DNA from 3 places in the Paenibacillus phoenicis genome. Region 3 is predicted to be linked to each of the others. Evidence: a T-box and tRNA genes for the amino acid it is inferred to sense, from the RefSeq annotation. Region 3 holds a T-box; the other regions hold tRNA genes.
The links. The T-box of region 3 lies ahead of leuS (leucine--tRNA ligase). A T-box ahead of a tRNA ligase gene usually reads a tRNA of that ligase, here a tRNA-Leu.
Positions count from the first base shown of each region.

Region 1: it has a tRNA-Leu gene. The T-box ahead of leuS (leucine--tRNA ligase) is inferred to sense a tRNA for this amino acid. The anticodon was not compared.
Region 2: it has a tRNA-Leu gene. The T-box ahead of leuS (leucine--tRNA ligase) is inferred to sense a tRNA for this amino acid. The anticodon was not compared.

Region 1 is NZ_JAYERP010000001.1:2,570,554-2,576,624, forward strand. It holds gene U9M73_RS12070 (hypothetical protein) at 1-482, shown strand, start outside; gene U9M73_RS12075 (hypothetical protein) at 602-1,237, shown strand; gene U9M73_RS12080 (hypothetical protein) at 1,657-1,983, shown strand; gene U9M73_RS12085 (hypothetical protein) at 2,025-3,845, shown strand; tRNA gene U9M73_RS12090 (tRNA-Leu) at 4,070-4,151, opposite strand; tRNA gene U9M73_RS12095 (tRNA-Arg) at 4,439-4,512, opposite strand; tRNA gene U9M73_RS12100 (tRNA-Gly) at 4,522-4,596, opposite strand; tRNA gene U9M73_RS12105 (tRNA-Lys) at 4,613-4,688, opposite strand; tRNA gene U9M73_RS12110 (tRNA-Asp) at 4,715-4,791, opposite strand; tRNA gene U9M73_RS12115 (tRNA-Met) at 4,827-4,900, opposite strand; tRNA gene U9M73_RS12120 (tRNA-Val) at 4,917-4,992, opposite strand; tRNA gene U9M73_RS12125 (tRNA-Glu) at 5,020-5,094, opposite strand; tRNA gene U9M73_RS12130 (tRNA-Ser) at 5,111-5,202, opposite strand; tRNA gene U9M73_RS12135 (tRNA-Asn) at 5,269-5,341, opposite strand; rRNA gene rrf (5S ribosomal RNA) at 5,347-5,463, opposite strand; rRNA gene U9M73_RS12145 (23S ribosomal RNA) at 5,603-6,071, opposite strand, start outside.
Region 2 is NZ_JAYERP010000001.1:2,901,159-2,907,229, forward strand. It holds gene U9M73_RS13765 (Ger(x)C family spore germination protein) at 1-715, opposite strand, end outside; gene U9M73_RS13770 (GerAB/ArcD/ProY family transporter) at 708-1,811, opposite strand; gene U9M73_RS13775 (spore germination protein) at 1,836-3,509, opposite strand; gene U9M73_RS13780 (hypothetical protein) at 4,039-4,410, shown strand; gene U9M73_RS13785 (ArsR/SmtB family transcription factor) at 4,482-4,853, shown strand; tRNA gene U9M73_RS13790 (tRNA-Leu) at 5,084-5,167, opposite strand; tRNA gene U9M73_RS13795 (tRNA-Leu) at 5,191-5,276, opposite strand; tRNA gene U9M73_RS13800 (tRNA-Cys) at 5,287-5,360, opposite strand; tRNA gene U9M73_RS13805 (tRNA-Gly) at 5,372-5,446, opposite strand; tRNA gene U9M73_RS13810 (tRNA-Gln) at 5,452-5,523, opposite strand; tRNA gene U9M73_RS13815 (tRNA-His) at 5,546-5,621, opposite strand; tRNA gene U9M73_RS13820 (tRNA-Trp) at 5,652-5,725, opposite strand; tRNA gene U9M73_RS13825 (tRNA-Tyr) at 5,733-5,818, opposite strand; tRNA gene U9M73_RS13830 (tRNA-Thr) at 5,822-5,897, opposite strand; tRNA gene U9M73_RS13835 (tRNA-Phe) at 5,918-5,993, opposite strand; tRNA gene U9M73_RS13840 (tRNA-Asp) at 6,009-6,071, opposite strand, start outside.
Region 3 is NZ_JAYERP010000001.1:2,134,445-2,140,515, forward strand. It holds gene U9M73_RS10085 (ComEA family DNA-binding protein) at 1-129, opposite strand, end outside; gene comER (late competence protein ComER) at 349-1,284, shown strand; gene leuS (leucine--tRNA ligase) at 1,316-3,757, opposite strand; T-box leader at 3,867-4,083, opposite strand; tRNA gene U9M73_RS10100 (tRNA-Pro) at 4,248-4,321, shown strand; gene U9M73_RS10105 (hypothetical protein) at 4,364-4,762, opposite strand; gene U9M73_RS10110 (hypothetical protein) at 4,861-5,046, shown strand; gene U9M73_RS10120 (FUSC family protein) at 5,453-6,071, opposite strand, start outside.

The DNA.
Region 1 (6,071 bases), 440 kb from region 3:
AATACGAATGTTATGGACGATACAAAAAAACACGTTTGGAAAAATTCGAGCATCTAAATGGACACATTATCCCGCAGCTAATGCGGTTTGCATCCACTTTTAGCATTGCTACAGACACGAAAATCAGAGAAGATACAATTCATAAGTGGTCCGGAAAAATCATCAAATACATCAACGAGGATGATTCGATCATGTCCAAAGCAGCGACGTGGATGCACGAACTGGACCCCGAAATCAAAGAACAGAACATTTCATACAATCTTCACAGCTTGCTGGACAAGGCATTCCGTTCTAATTTAAGGATCATTTTAATTATAGATGAATTAACCTCCGAGCAAAACGAAACCATCAAAAATATCATCAACTCATTCAAATTGGAAAATAAGAAAAGCACCGACTTCTTGAGCTTCGTAGTCAAACTGCAGCAAAAAATCGATTTGCTCAACAATACGGAGGAATACGCTCTTTCACTTCAAAAGTGACTGGAAGTAGCTGAGATCGTTTTTTTCTGTTGGAATATGAGAATTGACTTTACCGGTAGAAGATCATGCCCCAAAAAATGGCACGAGCCGTCAGGCAACGTGCCGAAGGAGTTAGAATGATGGAGAATAACAAAAAAGTATTTGTACCTGATGATAAAGGGAATAAGAAACAAGGGATTGACCTTGGACATTACACGCATATTCGTGCGTATCATGCCTGTCGTCCTATTGATATGGAAAGCTACTTTTCAGAGGGCATAAAGCCTTTTAATGTAGAGGAAATGCGTCAAATTGCCACTGCCACATTTGGAATATCAGTAAACACAGTTATGGATTACGACCCTACACTGCAACCTTCCGATTCCAAGCATGTCTATTTCAGCTTGTTTAAAAAAGAACTCCTGGGCGAAAGCGGACACTATTTATGTTGGGGGAGTGAATACCTTGCCGCAATTGCTGCACAATTAGATAAAGACATATATGGGAAATATCACGATATGCTATCCAGTACCGGAATCCCCACTATTTTTGTTTGTGATGTCCCGCTAGAATTATTGCCTCAATGGCAAATAGACGATATATCTGAACACTATGATCCTCATGACAGTAACTCTGCATGCTGGATTTCAGAAAGGTTAAAACCTGAATATATTGTTGCTCATGAACATCCTTCAAAAATATATAACCCTGTCCAAAGAAGCCAGTATATAAATAAACAAACCCACTGCAAATGGTGCGTCCCTGTGCAAAAGTAGCATCGGGCCAGATTGGCCCGATGTCTTGTGACTATACTTTAAAGATAACCTCTTTCTCGACTAGTGAATAGACAAAATCCTGAATATCTCGATAGATTATATTTTGAGGATTAAAGACTAAATTAAGAACATAATGCGCGGCTTTTCGCGACTCCCACTTATTTAGGTCATATATGGAGAACTTCATATCTTTTTCTCGATAGGAGAAGCTTCCAAGACGATTCTCAGCAAAGCCAAACTCATCTGGATACACAGACATGACCGATGCTAGGTATTCTTCTCGTGGTTGATGAATAAGAATTTTCGAATTTCGGAAATATTGTACGAGAAAGTTTATGGTATACCGAAGACCAATATCTTTCTATAGATTGTCGCCAGTCTGATTGTGACGTCGGAACCGGATCAAGGAGGTGAAACGTATGGTGAAGTATTCGGATGAAGAGATCAGAAATATCCCCAAAATCACAATAAAAATCGCTGCAGATTATTTGGGTATATCCCCGAACATGCTGACACTCGGCATGCGCAACGACTTGTTGCCCATCGGTTTTGCGGTCCGCAACGAAGACCGCTACAGAGAAAGTTGGTCCTATACCATCGTGCCGGAACGTCTCATTGCTTATAACCACGGAAAAATCAATGCTGTCCAGGTCGAGAATATCGAGAAAAATTTGAATACGATTATTAATCAATTCGAGGAAATGAAACGGGACCTGGTTTTTCTATTAAGCGAAAACGAGGGATAGGGGGAATCAAACAATTTGACGCTATTCTCGCACCACAGACAGTGAATGAACCGCTAAAAGAAAGTGCTGCGGCGGGTACTGCTGATGCGGAAGAAGAAAATCAACAAGCCATGCAAATAGAACAGGAGGTCATGTCTGAGCCAAAGGCTCGCATTTCTACTGTTGCAAAGAGCTTATCCAAGGAAGGGAAGGAGGTGAACGCTGTGCCAGAGCATTCGGAGATCGTAATAACACGTAAGCAATTATACGATGAAATCTGGGAAATGTCTGTCGCCGGAGTAGCCAAAAAATATAATCTTCCCTATGCTCATCTAATGAAACAGATTAAGGAAGCTGGCATTCCGATTCCTCCGTCCGGATACTGGACCAAGCTCAATTTCAACAAGCCTGTAACCAAACTGGAACTACCGGAACCGGCGGATGAGAGGATTTTCATTTACAGAACCGTACCGGCCGCTCGTAAAAAGAAACATCGAGCGATTTCTGAAAAGGATTCCGTTAGAGCGGAGATGGAAACAGCTGTCGGCGAATCTTCACCAACGCTTGAATCTTCTGTGTTACTAGTCGAGGAACAGACACCGTCCGTTTCAGTAGACGATACCAGCGAATCTACTCAAACGGTCGGACAACCTGAAACGTACGAGCAATCTGGACAAACCTACAATATTTATGACAGAGAAACCTTGTACAAAGAAGTATGGATGGTGCCGGTAACCGAAGTAGCGAAAAGATATGGTGTCTCGGATGTTGCGATCCGTAAAGTCTGCCAGTCCTTTGATATTCCCACACCTCCGGTCGGATACTGGGCCAAGCTTCGTGCGGGTAAACTGGTTAATCCAATACCACTCCCGATAAGCAGCAAGCCCGCTAAGAAATCAGGCGTAAGAACCGGAACTGAGTATACACCTCAGATTGAAAAAGAGACTCTCGCATTTCTGAATGAGAAAGAGAGAACAGTCGTGCTTTCCACTGCAACACAAATCAGGATACCTAACGAAAACGCGAAGATGCACCCAACAATTGTTGCTCATCGCAAAGAAGTCATGGAATGGAAAAAAAAACGCAAAGAACAAGAAGCAATAGGCTTCAATCGGCGTGCCAAGGATTCTCCTCTCTTTCTTGCCGACACGGTGTCCGAAGAAACATTACCTCGGGTGTTACATATAATTGATGCGCTAATCAAAGCCATGGAGCCGTTAGGATGTTCGCTTACCAGCGATCTTAAATTTATAGTCAACGGGGAAACTGTCTCTATATCGGTTTCAGAAGCGCAAGACGAGGTCAAGCATATTCCCACGAAAGAAGAAAATATGCAGCTTCTGAAATATGAGGAAGACAAGCGCCGCAGTTCATGGGCGTCAAAGCCAAAAATCAGAAAGTATGACTATGTTTACAATGGCCGAATCAGCTTTTCAATATATGCCGCAAAAAACTTTCGCGATTGCAAATCATACGTCATCGAAGATCGCCTTGGCGATATCATGATTGCGTTTTACGAAGCTTCCGATATTCGCCGACAAAAGCGCGAGGCCCGCGAGGAAGCTGAACGTAAACGCCAGGAAGAAGAGCGGCGAAAAGAGGAGCGAAGACAACGCTTTAATGCTGAAGTGGAGCAAACGCTCGCTTTGGAAAATCTTTCGGAGGACTACGATACCGCCTGCAAAATAAGGCGTTATATTGCCGCAGTGGAGGCATCCGGAAACCTCGATCCCAAGTCGATGAAGTGGGTGGAATGGGCGAAAGCCAAAGCGGACTGGTATGACCCAACGATCGCGAGAGAAGACGAATTTTTCGGAAAACGCGATCATGAAAAGAACTCGGATCAGAAGAAGCTGGAGCGCAACAGCTACAAATGGTGGTGAAGGGCAGGCAGATCAAAGCAAGCGGACTATCTCTAGGTTCGCTTGCTTTGTTTTTTATCGAGATCGTTTTCCAAAAATGTGTTCTTCACCGAACTATACTTTTAGGTTGATCCCGAATATCTCTTCTAAACAGCTCGATGTCGTACTGTTACTGCCAATCCATAATGTCCTGAACATTAAAAAAGCCCTTTGGATTCCTGATCCCAAGAGCTTGATTTCATTGTTGGTACCGGCGAGAGGACTCGAACCTCCACGGTTTCCCACTCGATTTTGAGTCGAGCGCGTCTGCCATTCCGCCACGCCGGCACAATAAAAATATATAATTTGTCATGCTTGACTTGCATGCTACATCGAGTTATCCTCGACACACCAGCCGCGTACAACCTGACCGCGTTACATCTAAACAAAAGCGCAGTCCTCCAAAATCGGCTGAATTTTGGGGAGTTTGGTGCGGGTCCACCGACTAAAGCGCGGTGCCCTTTTCGGAAAACCTTTATATATCAAGGAACGGAATGGTTCGGCGCGTAAAACATGAGGCGCGTACAATTTTGAGTCGCGCGCGTCTGCCAATTCCGCCACACCGGCAAAGGGAACGCGCCCTAAGAGATTCGAACTCCTGACCTTTTGATTCGTAGTCAAACGCTCTATCCAGCTGAGCTAAGGGCGCGTATTAAGATGGAGCGGACGACGGGAATCGAACCCGCGACCCTCGCCTTGGCAAGGCGATGCTCTACCGCTGAGCCACGTCCGCATAATAAATATGAAACTGGTGAGCCATGAAGGACTCGAACCTTCGACACCCTGATTAAAAGTCAGGTGCTCTACCAACTGAGCTAATGGCTCGTACAAGTCTTAACTAAGAAGATAAATGGCGGAGCCGACGGGATTCGAACCCGCGGTCTCCTGCGTGACAGGCAGGCATGTTAGGCCTCTACACCACGGCTCCACACGAGAATAATGCCATCCTCTTGAAGAGGATAATTGCGGGGGCAGGATTTGAACCTGCGGCCTTCGGGTTATGAGCCCGACGAGCTACCGGGCTGCTCCACCCCGCGTCAGTAATAAGAAGTATGGTGGAGGCTGAGGGGATCGAACCCCCGACCCTCTGCTTGTAAGGCAGATGCTCTCCCAGCTGAGCTAAGCCTCCAGATCTGGGATGACTAAAGAAAAGAGATGGTGACCCGTAGGGGATTCGAACCCCTGTTACCTCCGTGAAAGGGAGGTGTCTTAACCCCTTGACCAACGGGCCATATTCAAGTCCTTGCTGGCGGAGAGAGAGGGATTCGAACCCTCGAGACGCTTGTGACGCCTACACGATTTCCAATCGTGCTCCTTCGGCCAACTCGGACACCTCTCCATAAGAGTTGGTTTCCCCGGAAGAGAAGGAAATATGCAAAACATATATCCTTCCTTCCAGGATAGACTCCCCGAACAGGACTCGAACCTGTGACAACTCGATTAACAGTCGAGTGCTCTACCGACTGAGCTATCGGGGAACATTGCTTGGCAGCGTCCTACTCTCCCAGGACCCTTCGGTCCAAGTACCATCGGCGCTGGAGGGCTTAACGGTCGTGTTCGGGATGGGAACGAGTGGAACCCCTCCGCCATTGCCACCAAACAAGATTTTTGCGCTGCTTTTACTTCCGCGCTTTCCGCTTCAGCAAAAGATCAAACCTTATAAAAGGCTTGCAGCTAAAAATCGGTTCAAGGTTGAATCCTTGAAAACTGGATACGAAACTAGATTTGCATTTTATTTTTTGGATAAGCCCTCGACCGATTAGTACCTGTCAGCTCCATGCCTTACGGCACTTCCACCTCAGGCCTATCAACCTTGTCGTCTTCAAGGGGTCTTACATACGGGGAAATCTCATCTTGAGGGGGGCTTCACGCTTAGATGCTTTCAGCGCTTATCCCGTCCGCACTTAGCTACCCAGCTGTGCTCCTGGCGGAACAACTGGTACACCAGCGGTGCGTCCATCCCGGTCCTCTCGTACTAAGGACAGCTCCTCTCAAATTTCCTACGCCCACGACAGATAGGGACCGAACTGTCTCACGACGTTCTGAACCCAGCTCGCGTACCGCTTTAATGGGCGAACAGCCCAACCCTTGGGACCTACTTCAGCCCCAGGATGCGATGAGCCGACATCGAGGTGCCAAACCTCCCCGTCGATGTGGACTCTTGGGGGAGATAAGCCTGTTATCCCCAGGGTAGCTTTTATCCGTTGA
Region 2 (6,071 bases), 770 kb from region 3:
TCCATTTGCCGGTCGACCCTTTGATTATCCCCGCTCCCGTAAATTTCGTTTCCCCACCGTACTTAGACACCTCCTGCAGGAGAAAGCTCTGCTTGGTGCCCAACCTCTCATTCAACTCGGTCAGATTCACCTCATTCATAATTTTGCCGGTCCTAAAACGTTCTTGCAGCATGTCCCTCAGCTTGAAAGCGGGGGGATCTCCGGAATGCGCCATTTCCAGCGTTTTTCTCGCCTTCCCTTTGCTCAATAATACGATGCAGCTAGGGCGTGTATCGTTATCGCGAAGCACGAAATCCATCAGTTTGTCGATGCTCTGCTGACGAACCAGCTCAGTAGATACGACGATCACCTTCAAATGCTGGCCGATGACCGCCCGCTTCAGGCGAAGCGAATACTGCCGCATGATTTCAAACAGAGAATCCCCGGTTTCCGAAATATTCAAAAATTCGTTTTTTCTCCCTTGACCCCCTGATTGTTTATCGCTGCTGAAGTTTCCCATCGGAACGATCTGGATCGTAGCCGTAATCAGATTTCGCTTAGGATAATTTCCTCCTTGTTTCTCCAGCTCCCGTTCAACGGTCGTCGGTTCTCCCGCATCCAAGGCCAATCCGATATACAAGCTTAAATCTTCAATTTCTCTACTGCTCCAACAACCTGTTTGCAACGCAAGCAGGCCAGCGGCAAGAAACAGCGACAAAATACGGCGCTTACGCATTCGGTTTGAGTCCCTTCTTCCGAATTAGGTATATGGTGGATAACGGAACCGTAACTAAAGCGAAAATTATCATGCCGGTGTTTCCGACGGCGCTGCCAAGCGTAAATAAGTCATTCATGTTTTTGGGGACAAGAGCGACGATAAAAACCACCGGCATCAGTGTAAAGAGCGCGGTTGGGAATTTTATGCGCATTATTTTCGATACGCCCAAGACCGTCGTAAAGAAAAAGATAGTGAAATTGCAAAACATCTGCATTAACCAGATGACCAAAAACGGAAATTCAAGTCGTTCAAAAAACAAACCGGTGACTTCAAAGCTTCGCAAAAGATCAAGCGTCGGCCAGGTGCTTCTTAGAACGGCGTCAACCGACATGCTTCCCACGACGATCACGGTGGAGCAAAAATAAAGAACGAACGGAATACTCAAGCCAGCCAATATCGCCTTAACCGCTTTCTCGGGGTGCTCCATATGGCCAACTAAATACAAAACGACTTCACCGCCCGCAAAAATAAGCATTGTCGATTTCAAGCCATTGAACACCGGAGGCAATCCTTCACCGAGAAAAGGCCGCAAGTGATTGATATCAAACATCCTCATGCTGAAAAATAAGCTAAGCAGCAAAATCAGGATACTCACAGGAAAAATAATTTGACACAACCGGGCAATGCTGTTGATTCCTCCAGAAATCAAATAGGCCGCCGTCCAGATGAACGGAATAATGACAGCCCATATGGGGGTACCTTCCAGCAATAAAAAGATATCCACCTCTGCCAGAGCGCGAATCTCAAATCCGGCCAACACCAGAAAATAAACGGTTAACAGGAGGGACATTATACTGCCCATCACTTTCCCGACAATTTTTTGAGAAAACTCGAAAATCGTGCTTCCCGGAAACTGCTGGCTTAATTTGACCATGAGCAGCACCGCGAGCATCACAACGACGCCTCCCAGCAATACAGACAGCCAGGAATCCGGGGTACGCATTTTTTCGGTCACATCCCGGGGCAACGTTAGAATGCCAGCTCCCAGAACACTGTTGGTCATAAAGATGACCGCTTGCGATGAGGTGATTTTGTCGTTGGTGCGAATAAACAAGTGATCCCCTCCTGGCTTTTCGGTTTAAGATCTGCGTTGTTTGCGGACCGTCTTCAACAACTCGGGTCTGCGTTTCATTAATGTCAAGGGCGCACGGACGAACAAGTCCTTCCAGTCGCCGATACGGATCGGCGAAAAGGGCGTGACATATGGCACACCGAAGCTTTCCAGCTTGGTCAGATGGCTGCAAATCAGCAAAAAAAACAATATCGTACCGAATATCCCCAGTGCTGCTGCAAAAAACATGCCTACGAATCGCAACATACGCAATGTGATTCCTGCACTGTACATCGGAATCGAAAAGGAAGCGATGGCGGTTACCGAAACGACGATGACCAGAAACGGACTAACGATCCCCGCCTGAACGGCGGCCTCTCCGATAATCAGACCGCCGACGATGCCCATCGCGGAGCCGATGGGCCTGGGCAGCCGAACCCCAGCTTCCCGCAAAATTTCGATCGAAACTTCCATGATTAATACTTCGATCAACGACGGAAATGGAACCCGTTGGCGTGCCTCGATAATCGTAATGGCTAATTCTGTCGGAATCAGTCCGGGATGAAAAGAAATAAATGAAATATACATCGATGGAATTATGAGAGACATAAATGCCGCAACAAAACGCAGCATCCGTAAAAGTGACCCTGCCATCCATCGTTCGTAATAATCTTCCGGGGACTGCAGCAGCATGCTGAAGGTCACCGGAACAATGAGCGCAAAGGGGGTTCCATCCAGGAGTAAGGCGATTCTCCCCTCCACCAAGGCGCTCATGACCCGGTCCGGACGTTCCGTATTTTGCGCCTGTTGAAAAGGACTTAGGATGTCGTCTTCGATCAGTTGCTCGACATAGCCGGATTCGGCAATGTAATCCAGATCGATCTTGGCGATGCGTTGCTCCACTTCCTGCAGCAACTCCGGATTCACAATGTTTTTCATGTAGACGATCGCAAGATCTCGCTTGATTACGTTGCCGACAACGTATTTCTTGATTTCCATTTGTTCCGTCCGTCCTTGGAGCCGGAGCATCGCTGTATTATCGCTCAGGATTTCGGTAAAGCCCAATCTTGGCCCCCGCAGCAGCGCTTCCGAAGTTGGCTCCGTTATCGCCCTGGATTTCCCGCGGGGGGTGCCCACAAGCAGCGCGCACGCCATTCCTTCAACCATTAAAGCCGTATACCCTGCGAGAATCGATTCTCTGAGTTCCCGTTTGCCAACGACTTCCGTTAGTTCGGTAACCGGCAGTAGGTTTTGTTTGAAGTAGGAAACTAACCCCTCCTCCGGGGGAAACTTCATCCCTTGCTGCGCACTGTTATCCGACTTCAGCATAAGCACTTGCATAATGTGGCTATTAATCAACTGTTCATCTTGCATACCGTCAACAAAGATCAGTACCGCTCGCGCACCAAACCCGGCGAGTTCGTATTCTCGAAAATGAACGTCGTCATTTTGGCCGATCGTCTCTTTAAGATGCATAAGATCGGTTTCATATTCGCCGGACAGCTGCGAATCCGTACTATTATGAGTTTCCAGAAAAACACGGTCTGTCGTTAATCCTTCCCTTGAGCGCCCGTGCTTATCCGTGACAATCGAGCGAAACCAGCGATGCAACGCAAAAATGAGGAGAGGAATGAGCAGAGTAACCCCGGCCAGCATGAAAGTCGGCCAGTCGGGGATATATTCTGTGATTGTCGACCACACGATAGATCACCTTAATCATTTATTTGGATTAATTTCCCCAAAAACGGTTTATATATTCATTTCCTTTCCGCGCTGTGCAACGTGAGTCTGGTTTGCCGGGGAGCCTTACATCAACTATTCCTTCCCTAAGCTTTCCTCGGCTCCAAAGGATAATTTACACACGAACGCTTATTCATATATGATCATATGGGGATATATAGATCACGCCCTATGGTGTATGTCAATGATATTTAATTCGCATCTTCATTATTCGCGAAAGAATCTGAACTTATAACACATGATCGGAGCGATATTTTTATGAGAAAAGTATTTTCTTTATTACGATGTTTACCTTTGTCTCTCCAACGATTACCTCGGCGCATACCAAGCTGACCTCTTCTTCCCCAATGCAGGATGAAGTGGTAAACACTGCAATCGGCCAAATTCGGCTGGAATTCAACACCACCTTACCGCCTGGTACGGCAATATAGGGCTCATTACGTACACGCTTCATTTTCTTGCGGTTGCAATCTGGTCCGGCACATTGCTGGTGGCAGGTTGGTTTAAACCTGTACACTCCTGGCGCCGCTTCCTGTCATGGTTCCACCCCGTAGCAACGCTCGCGATGCTGGTCATTGTACTGTCCGGACTTTACTTGACAAATGCGGTTGCGCCCGAATACCTAAATGCTTTGGCCCTTCCTTATGGACAAGCAATCCCTATGATTCATCAGGGTTATGAAAATGCGGAGCTTCAGCTCCGCCTAAATGCGATGATCTTTATTTATATTGTTATTGCATTGGGATATATCGCCGCCATATTTTACTTGTTCCAAAAAAACAAAAATGCGTATCTCGCCGTTTCGCTCAGCGTTTTGCTCGTTATAGCCTTATATGTTATTGTGATGACAACAGTCGCTTAATTGTAATAATTTCGTTTAACCAATCTTTTTTTGATAAAATGATGCAAACGCCTTACAGAAGGGGATAGTCCATGACACAGTCCATAAATACAGCGAAAGAATGTGATACGAACTGCTCGGGCACACTCGTTGATTTAAAAGCTATCAAGGCGGAGCTTATCGATAACCAGGCAGCGGTTCAATTTGCCGACTGGTTTAAGGCTTTCAGCGATCCGACGCGCGTCAAAATCATCAGCGCCTTGCTAAAAAGGGAGCTTTGCGTGCACGACCTGACAGTGCTCCTCGAAATGGGTCAATCGGCCGTTTCTCATCAACTGCGATATTTGCGCAACCTCAGAATTGTTAAGCGGCGCAAGGTTGGAAAAACGGTCTATTATTCACTTGACGACACGCATATCGAGCAAATTTTTTTGCAGACCCTTCAGCATACCAACCATGGATGATGCGGCCGGTGCCGCAAATGACAAGGACTCCCCCTCGCCATCTTCAATGGCTTGCGGGACAATCCTTGTTTGGGCTGCAGTCGCCTCTTCATAAAGTACAACCATGGCTAAAAAACGCTACTTTCTGCTGCTAGACTGAATAGTAGACACAGATTACACCACCGAGCATAATTTCCTAAACAATAAAAAAGCCCTTAGGATTCCTGATCCCAAGAGCTTAATTTCACAGTTGGTACCGGTGAGAGGACTCGAACCTCCACGGGTCTCCCCACTCGATTTTGAGTCGAGCGCGTCTGCCATTCCGCCACACCGGCACATATAAAGTTTTAATCAAAAGTGCGGAAGACCAGACTTGAACTGGTACGGTAGTCACCTACCGCAGGATTTTAAGTCCTGTGCGTCTGCCGATTCCGCCACTCCCGCGAAGTATCAATGGAGGCGCCACCCAGATTCGAACTGGGGATAAAGCTTTTGCAGAGCTGTGCCTTACCACTTGGCTATGGCGCCATAATATAGAATGGAGCGGACGACGGGAATCGAACCCGCGACCCTCGCCTTGGCAAGGCGATGCTCTACCGCTGAGCCACGTCCGCTTAAACTGGGGATATAGGATTCGAACCTATGCATGACGGAGTCAAAGTCCGTTGCCTTACCGCTTGGCTAATCCCCACTATATTTGATTGAGAAAGAAATGGGGCGATCGATGGGACTTGAACCCACGAATGCCGGAGCCACAATCCGGTGCGTTAACCCCTTCGCCACGACCGCCATAATATAAAGTTATCAAGTGAAAAAATGTGGCAGGGGCAGCAGGAATTGAACCCACACCAAAGGTTTTGGAGACCTTTGTTCTACCTTTAAACTATGCCCCTAGGAAACTGGTGGAGGCTGATGGATTCGAACCACCGAACTCGTAAGAGAACAGATTTACAGTCTGCTGCGTTTGGCCACTTCGCTAAGCCTCCTCGTGGTGCCGGCGAGAGGACTTGAACCCCCAACCTACTGATTACAAGTCAGTTGCTCTACCAATTGAGCTACACCGGCTCTTCAACAACATTGTTGAATGGTGGCTCGGGACGGAATCGAACCGCCGACACGAGGATTTTCAGTCCTCTGCTCTACCAACTGAGCTACCGAGCCTTATATGAAGTTAAATGGCGGAGCCGACGGGATTCGAACCCGCGGTCTCCTGCGTGACAGGCAGGCATGTTAGGCCTC
Region 3 (6,071 bases):
CTTAACCTCGGCATTGATCGGCGTCCAGCCTTCGATGCCTGCAGGTGGGCGGCTGCCCGTAGCCAGCAGCATCAATCCGGCGCCAATCGCAGCCGAAACGATGGCCGTCAATACGAGTTCCCTCCGCATATCGTAACTCCACTCCTCTTTCAACATCTTAAAAGAATCTGCCAATAGTCATGAAGATCCAATCAAGCTGCATACAATCTATACAAGTGAAGTAGAAACGGCAAAAGTAGGATCGCAATAACGTAAGACTAACCGCCTCAATACCACAACAAGTGAACGAGTGCAATCACTTTAACGTTTTACCAATACAGTGCGCGAAGCACGGAAAGGGGAAGCCGGATGAAAGTCGCCTTCATCGGAACCGGAGCCATGGGAAGCCTGCTCATTGACGCGTTTTTGCGTTCCGGCGCGCTGCTCCCGCAAAATATTTGTGCCAGCAACCGCTCTCCCTCGAAAGCGAAACGGCTGGCCCAGCGCCATCCCGGACTGCGGGCGTACAGCAGCAATGCCGAAGCCGCCCAGGGAAGCAAAATCGTCTTCTTGTGCATCAAACCCCTGGATTACCCCGATGTCATCGCGGAAATCCGGGACGTGCTCGATGAGAAACAGATCGTCGTGTCGATCACGAGCCCCGTTCAAATTGAAACCTTAGAAGCTGCCATTCCCTCAAAAATCGCCAAAATCATTCCCAGCATCACGCATTCCGTTCACAGCGGCGCTTCGCTCTGCATCTACGGCGGGCGGATTCGCCCCGAAGACCGTCTGCTCCTGGAGCAGCTGATGTCCTCAATCAGCACGCCAATCACTCTCAAAGAGAGCGAAACTCGAATCGCTTCCGATTTATCCAGCTGCGGGCCGGCTTTCGTTGCTCATATGCTGCAGCTTTGGGCCGAGTCTGCCGCTGAATTAACCGGTATCGGTTATGCGGAGGCGATTGCGCTCGGCTCGGAAATGCTGCTAGGCACCGGCAAGCTGCTGACCGAAGGCGGCCTGAACCCCGAGCAACTGATCGAACGGGTTGCCGTCCCCGGAGGAGTGACCGCTGAAGGCATCGCTGTGCTGGATTCCAGCCTGCGCGAGGTTTTTGCCCGCCTGATCGATACGACTCATCGCAAATACGACGACGATATCAGCAAGCTGCATGCGCTGTTTCATCCGGCCATTCCGGATGCCCTGCCGTCGTCTTCGGATCATGCTCCGTCATGTCCGGAAAGGGAAGCCCCCTTTGCCGGCGTCAAACCGCCGGACGGATCGGGGGCCGCCTCCATTTTCTGAACAAACCTACGCCCTCACGAAGGGAAGCGGCTTATCCGACGACGATATTCACCAGCTTGCCTGGCACCGCAATCACTTTGCGAATCGTCTTCCCAGCCACAGCCTGCTGAACGTTCGGCAGGCTTAAGCTATGTTCTTGCATAGCTGCTTGATCCAGGTCTTTGGAAATTTTCGTGCGTTCTACGATTTTTCCGTTCACTTGCACGACGATTTCAACTTCGGATTCTACTGTCCAAGCCTCATCGTACGTTGGCCATGGTTCATACGTAATCGTATCGGTATGGCCAAGGCGTTCCCACAGCTCTTCCGCCAAATGCGGTGCCAGCGGGGACAGCATCTGCACGAAGTTTTCCGCTGCCGCTTTCGGCACAGCATCCGTTTTGTAAGCCTCGTTAACGAAAATCATCAACTGGCTGATCGCGGTGTTAAAGCGCAGGTTTTCAAAATCCTCCGTCACTTTCTTAATCGTCTTGTGCCAAGTGCGTTTAAATTCGTCGCTGCCGCCGTCCGCTGTAATTTTCGGATTCAGGCTGCCGTCTTCAGCAACAAACAGACGCCATACGCGGGACAGGAAGCGGTGAATGCCCTCCACGCCGCTTTCATTCCATGGCTTCGTTGCTTCCAACGGTCCCATGAACATTTCATAAACGCGCAACGTATCCGCCCCGTATTGGTTAACGATTTCGTCCGGATTGATGACGTTGCCGCGGGATTTACTCATCTTCTCATTGTTGGTGCCAAGGATCATCCCTTGGTTTACCAGTTTTTGGAACGGCTCTTTGGTCGTAACCACTCCGAGATCATACAGCACCTTATGCCAGAAGCGGGCGTAGAGCAGGTGAAGCACTGCATGCTCAGCCCCACCGATGTACAGGTCAACCGGCAGCCATTCCTGCTGCTTCTCCTTCGAGCACAGCTCCTTGTCGTTGTGCGGGTCGATATAACGCAGATAATACCAGCAGCTTCCGGCCCATTGCGGCATCGTATTCGTTTCGCGGCGAGCTGGCAGCCCCGTTTCCGGATCTACCGTGTTCACCCATTCGGTCACGTTCGCCAGCGGCGATTCCCCGGTACCCGACGGTTTGATGGCATCCACATCCGGCAGAACCAGCGGCAGCTGATCTTCCGGTACCGGCTTCATCGTGCCGTCTTCCAGATGCAGAATCGGGATCGGCTCACCCCAATACCGCTGACGGCTGAACAGCCAGTCGCGCAGGCGGTAAGTCACTTTGCCGCGGCCTTTGCCGTTTTCCTCCAGCCAGGAGATCATTTTCTTGATTGCTGCCTCTTTGCCCAGACCGTTCAGGAAGCCGGAGTTCACATGGGCTCCGTCGCCCGTGTAAGCCTCTTTCGACAGATCGCCGCCTTCGACCACCTCGATGATCGGCAGATCATACTGTTTGGCGAATTCATAGTCGCGCTCATCATGCCCCGGTACGGCCATGATCGCACCGGTTCCGTAACCCGCCAGCACGTAGTCGGCAATCCAGATCGGCAGCTTCTCGCCATTGACCGGATTGATCGCGTATGCACCGGTGAACACCCCGGTTTTCTCCTTAGCAAGGTCGGTACGTTCCAGATCGCTCTTCCGCGCAGCTTGGTCTTGGTAAGCTTCAACCGCTTCGCGTTGAGCATCGGTCGTGATTTTCTTGACCAGTTCATGTTCTGGCGCAAGCACGGCATAAGTCGCCCCAAACAGCGTATCCGGGCGTGTGGTAAAGACCGTCAGAGATGCGTCATGTCCATCAATCTCGAAGACGACCTCGGCGCCTTCGGATTTCCCAATCCAGTTGCGCTGCATATCCTTGATGCTTTCCGACCAGTCCAGCTCCTCCAGGTCTTCCAGCAGTCGTTCGGCATATTCGGTAATTTTCAGCACCCATTGGCGCATCGGCTTGCGGATGACCGGATGGCCGCCGCGTTCGCTCTTGCCATCAATGACCTCTTCGTTCGCCAGCACCGTTCCCAATGCCGGGCACCAGTTCACCGGAACTTCGGCCACATAGGCCAGACCTTTTTTATACAGCTGGATAAAAATCCACTGCGTCCATTTATAATAATTCGGATCCGTCGTACTGATCTCGCGGTCCCAATCGTAGGAGAAGCCCAGTGACTTGATTTGGCGCCGGAAATTGTTGATGTTCTTCACCGTGATATCACGCGGATGTTCGCCCGTATCGAGCGCATGCTGCTCCGCCGGCAGCCCGAAAGCATCCCAGCCCATCGGATGCAGAACGTTATATCCGCGCATCCGTTTAAAGCGGGAGACGATATCCGTGGCCGTATAGCCTTCCGGATGGCCTACATGGAGGCCTGCTCCCGATGGATAAGGGAACATGTCAAGGGCATAAAACTTCGGTTTCCCCGACTCTTCCCGTGTTTTGAAAGTGTGATGCTCATCCCAGTAGGCCTGCCATTTCGGTTCGATGGCCTGGGGACGGTAAACGTCATGGGGCACGTTATAGTCCGCCATAATTCAAAATCCTCCTTGAAACAACAATTTGATATGCGGGATCAAAGTCAATAACCGACTGATTGAACTCCCTAAAATTAAAAACCTCCCGACCCGTAGCGTTATGATCGCTAGGGACGAGAGGAGATTTCCCGTGGTACCACCCTAGTTAGCGTCGGACATGCTTTGTCCTAGCTCCCTTTGCACCCTTAACGCGGGCAAGACGATGATGATTTGCGCATCATAACTCCAAGGCGAGTTCATCTGCATTCCCCAACCGGCTTGCACCAAACGCCGGCTCTCTGGATGGCGAAATCCAAATTACTATTCCTCTTCAAAGTTCCACACTATAGAATTGGATTATCAATTATTATATAAAATAATGCCACATATCGTCAACGTTGGTTCCTATTCCTTGCGTTCAAAATTTTTTCATCCGTTACCCCCTTTACAGTTTCGTCTAAAAGTGTATAATGTATTAATGTTTCCCCCAAATTATTAATATTGCTGACGAGACGTGGCTCAGCTTGGTAGAGCGCTTGCTTCGGGAGCAAGAGGTCGCAGGTTCAAATCCTGTCGTCTCGATTCTTATGGCACCAATATCGCGGTCTTATGGCCGCGATTTTTTTATTGCGTTTTTAAGGCTGAAAGATCATTAACCAACCTCATGCACAACCCCTGAACGGTGAAGTTACTAAAACTGACCCCGTCCTCGCTTTCTAATACGATCCTAAGGAGCTGCCCCGCATTTATCTTCTGCCATGGAGTAGCAAATGACGTATTCCTATGCTCATGAATGAAGTCTTCGTGCATTTTTTTCTCATCTTCATTAAAGATGCTCTTAAGAACTTCCGGATGATCCACTTCAAAGCAAGCCACAATCCGATCAAATTTAACCTGAGCGTCGTTTCTAAGTTCCTCAAAGTTCGAAACGGGGATCTTCTTGGCTGAGTAGGTTTGAATAAGGAAATTCTCAACTTCTTGAAGAGAAGACTTCGTTGATTTATTTGGGGGGAGTTTGTTCATAGAGATCGGCTCCTAAACTCAATTTAAAAAAATGAATGCTCTTCAACGCGGTTCCAAGTATACTAATGTTAAAGGGTAACCCATAGGGAGGGATTACAGTGAATATGTGGGAGAAACAAGAGAAAGAAAAGTTTAAAGAGTATCAACGTAAGCCTTTCATCAATTTTGCGGATTCGATGAATCGTGCTGAAATCGGAGATTGGGACGCTTTAGCAAAAGGCGGCTTTTGGACCACTCTCGTCATCATCGTAGGACTCCTTCTTTTCTTCTCCTTTAGATTCTAACAGGCCAGAAACTGCTAGTGCACTCCTTTTTTACTGTATAAAAACAATCCTTGAAACAATTTCCGATACTCGATCCACTAAAAGCCTTTGATTTTCATCAATCTCATCCAGCAACCCTTCTTTTTCATACTAGCGGATGTAGAGTCCGCCCCAGCGGGTTCACGGTTGCTTGGTGCCGGCGACGAAGGCATTCAGCTTCGCGAAATCGCTGCTGTCATCGGGCGGCAATTAAACGTGCCTGTGGTCAGCATCACACCGGAAGAGGCTGATGCCCATTTCGGTTTTCTTGGTGCCATCAGGACACTATTTTGCTTAAAAAAGCAGGGATGCCCCAGAAGCCTTTAACGGCTCTTGGGACATCCCCTTTCTACCTGTTCGTTAGAAAATCGTAGGCACCATACCCACGTTACGATATTTTAAGCTCCGCTTTCGTCTGGAAACGACCCCGCTCCTTAATCGGAAGCGGTAATCCCAGCTTCTGCAGCTCAGCGTATATCCAATCCGCGTGGTACTCATAGACGGTTTCGATCTTGTACTGCTGCTCTTCACTACGGTTTCCTACCTCTGCTGAGTCGCTCCGTTCATGATCGGCCTCGACCAGCAACAGTCGATGCTCGGCAAGCAGCTGCTGCAAAATCACCAAATGCTCATAGATATGGCGATAGGATTCAATTTCTTTGCCGATGTGCTCCATCGATTCGCTGAGATCTCGAGTCAGATGGAATTCCTCTTTGCAAAGCTGATAATATTTCTCCAGGCAACCTAGCTCCGCACGAAAACTCTCCAAATCGACGACTTCCCGGCACTTCGTGATCTGCCCGAATAAATCGGCCATCCGCTTAGCGACGGCTTTCCGCGCCTTTTCCAAATCGGCCTCATGTTTAGGGGGGAAGACGACCAAATTGACGATCACAGCAACAGCAATACCAACCAATGTGTCTGTGATCCGGTTAATCCCATAAAAAATCGGACTTTCACCCGGCTGAAGATTCAACATGATAGCTAAAAAAACGATACACCCGATG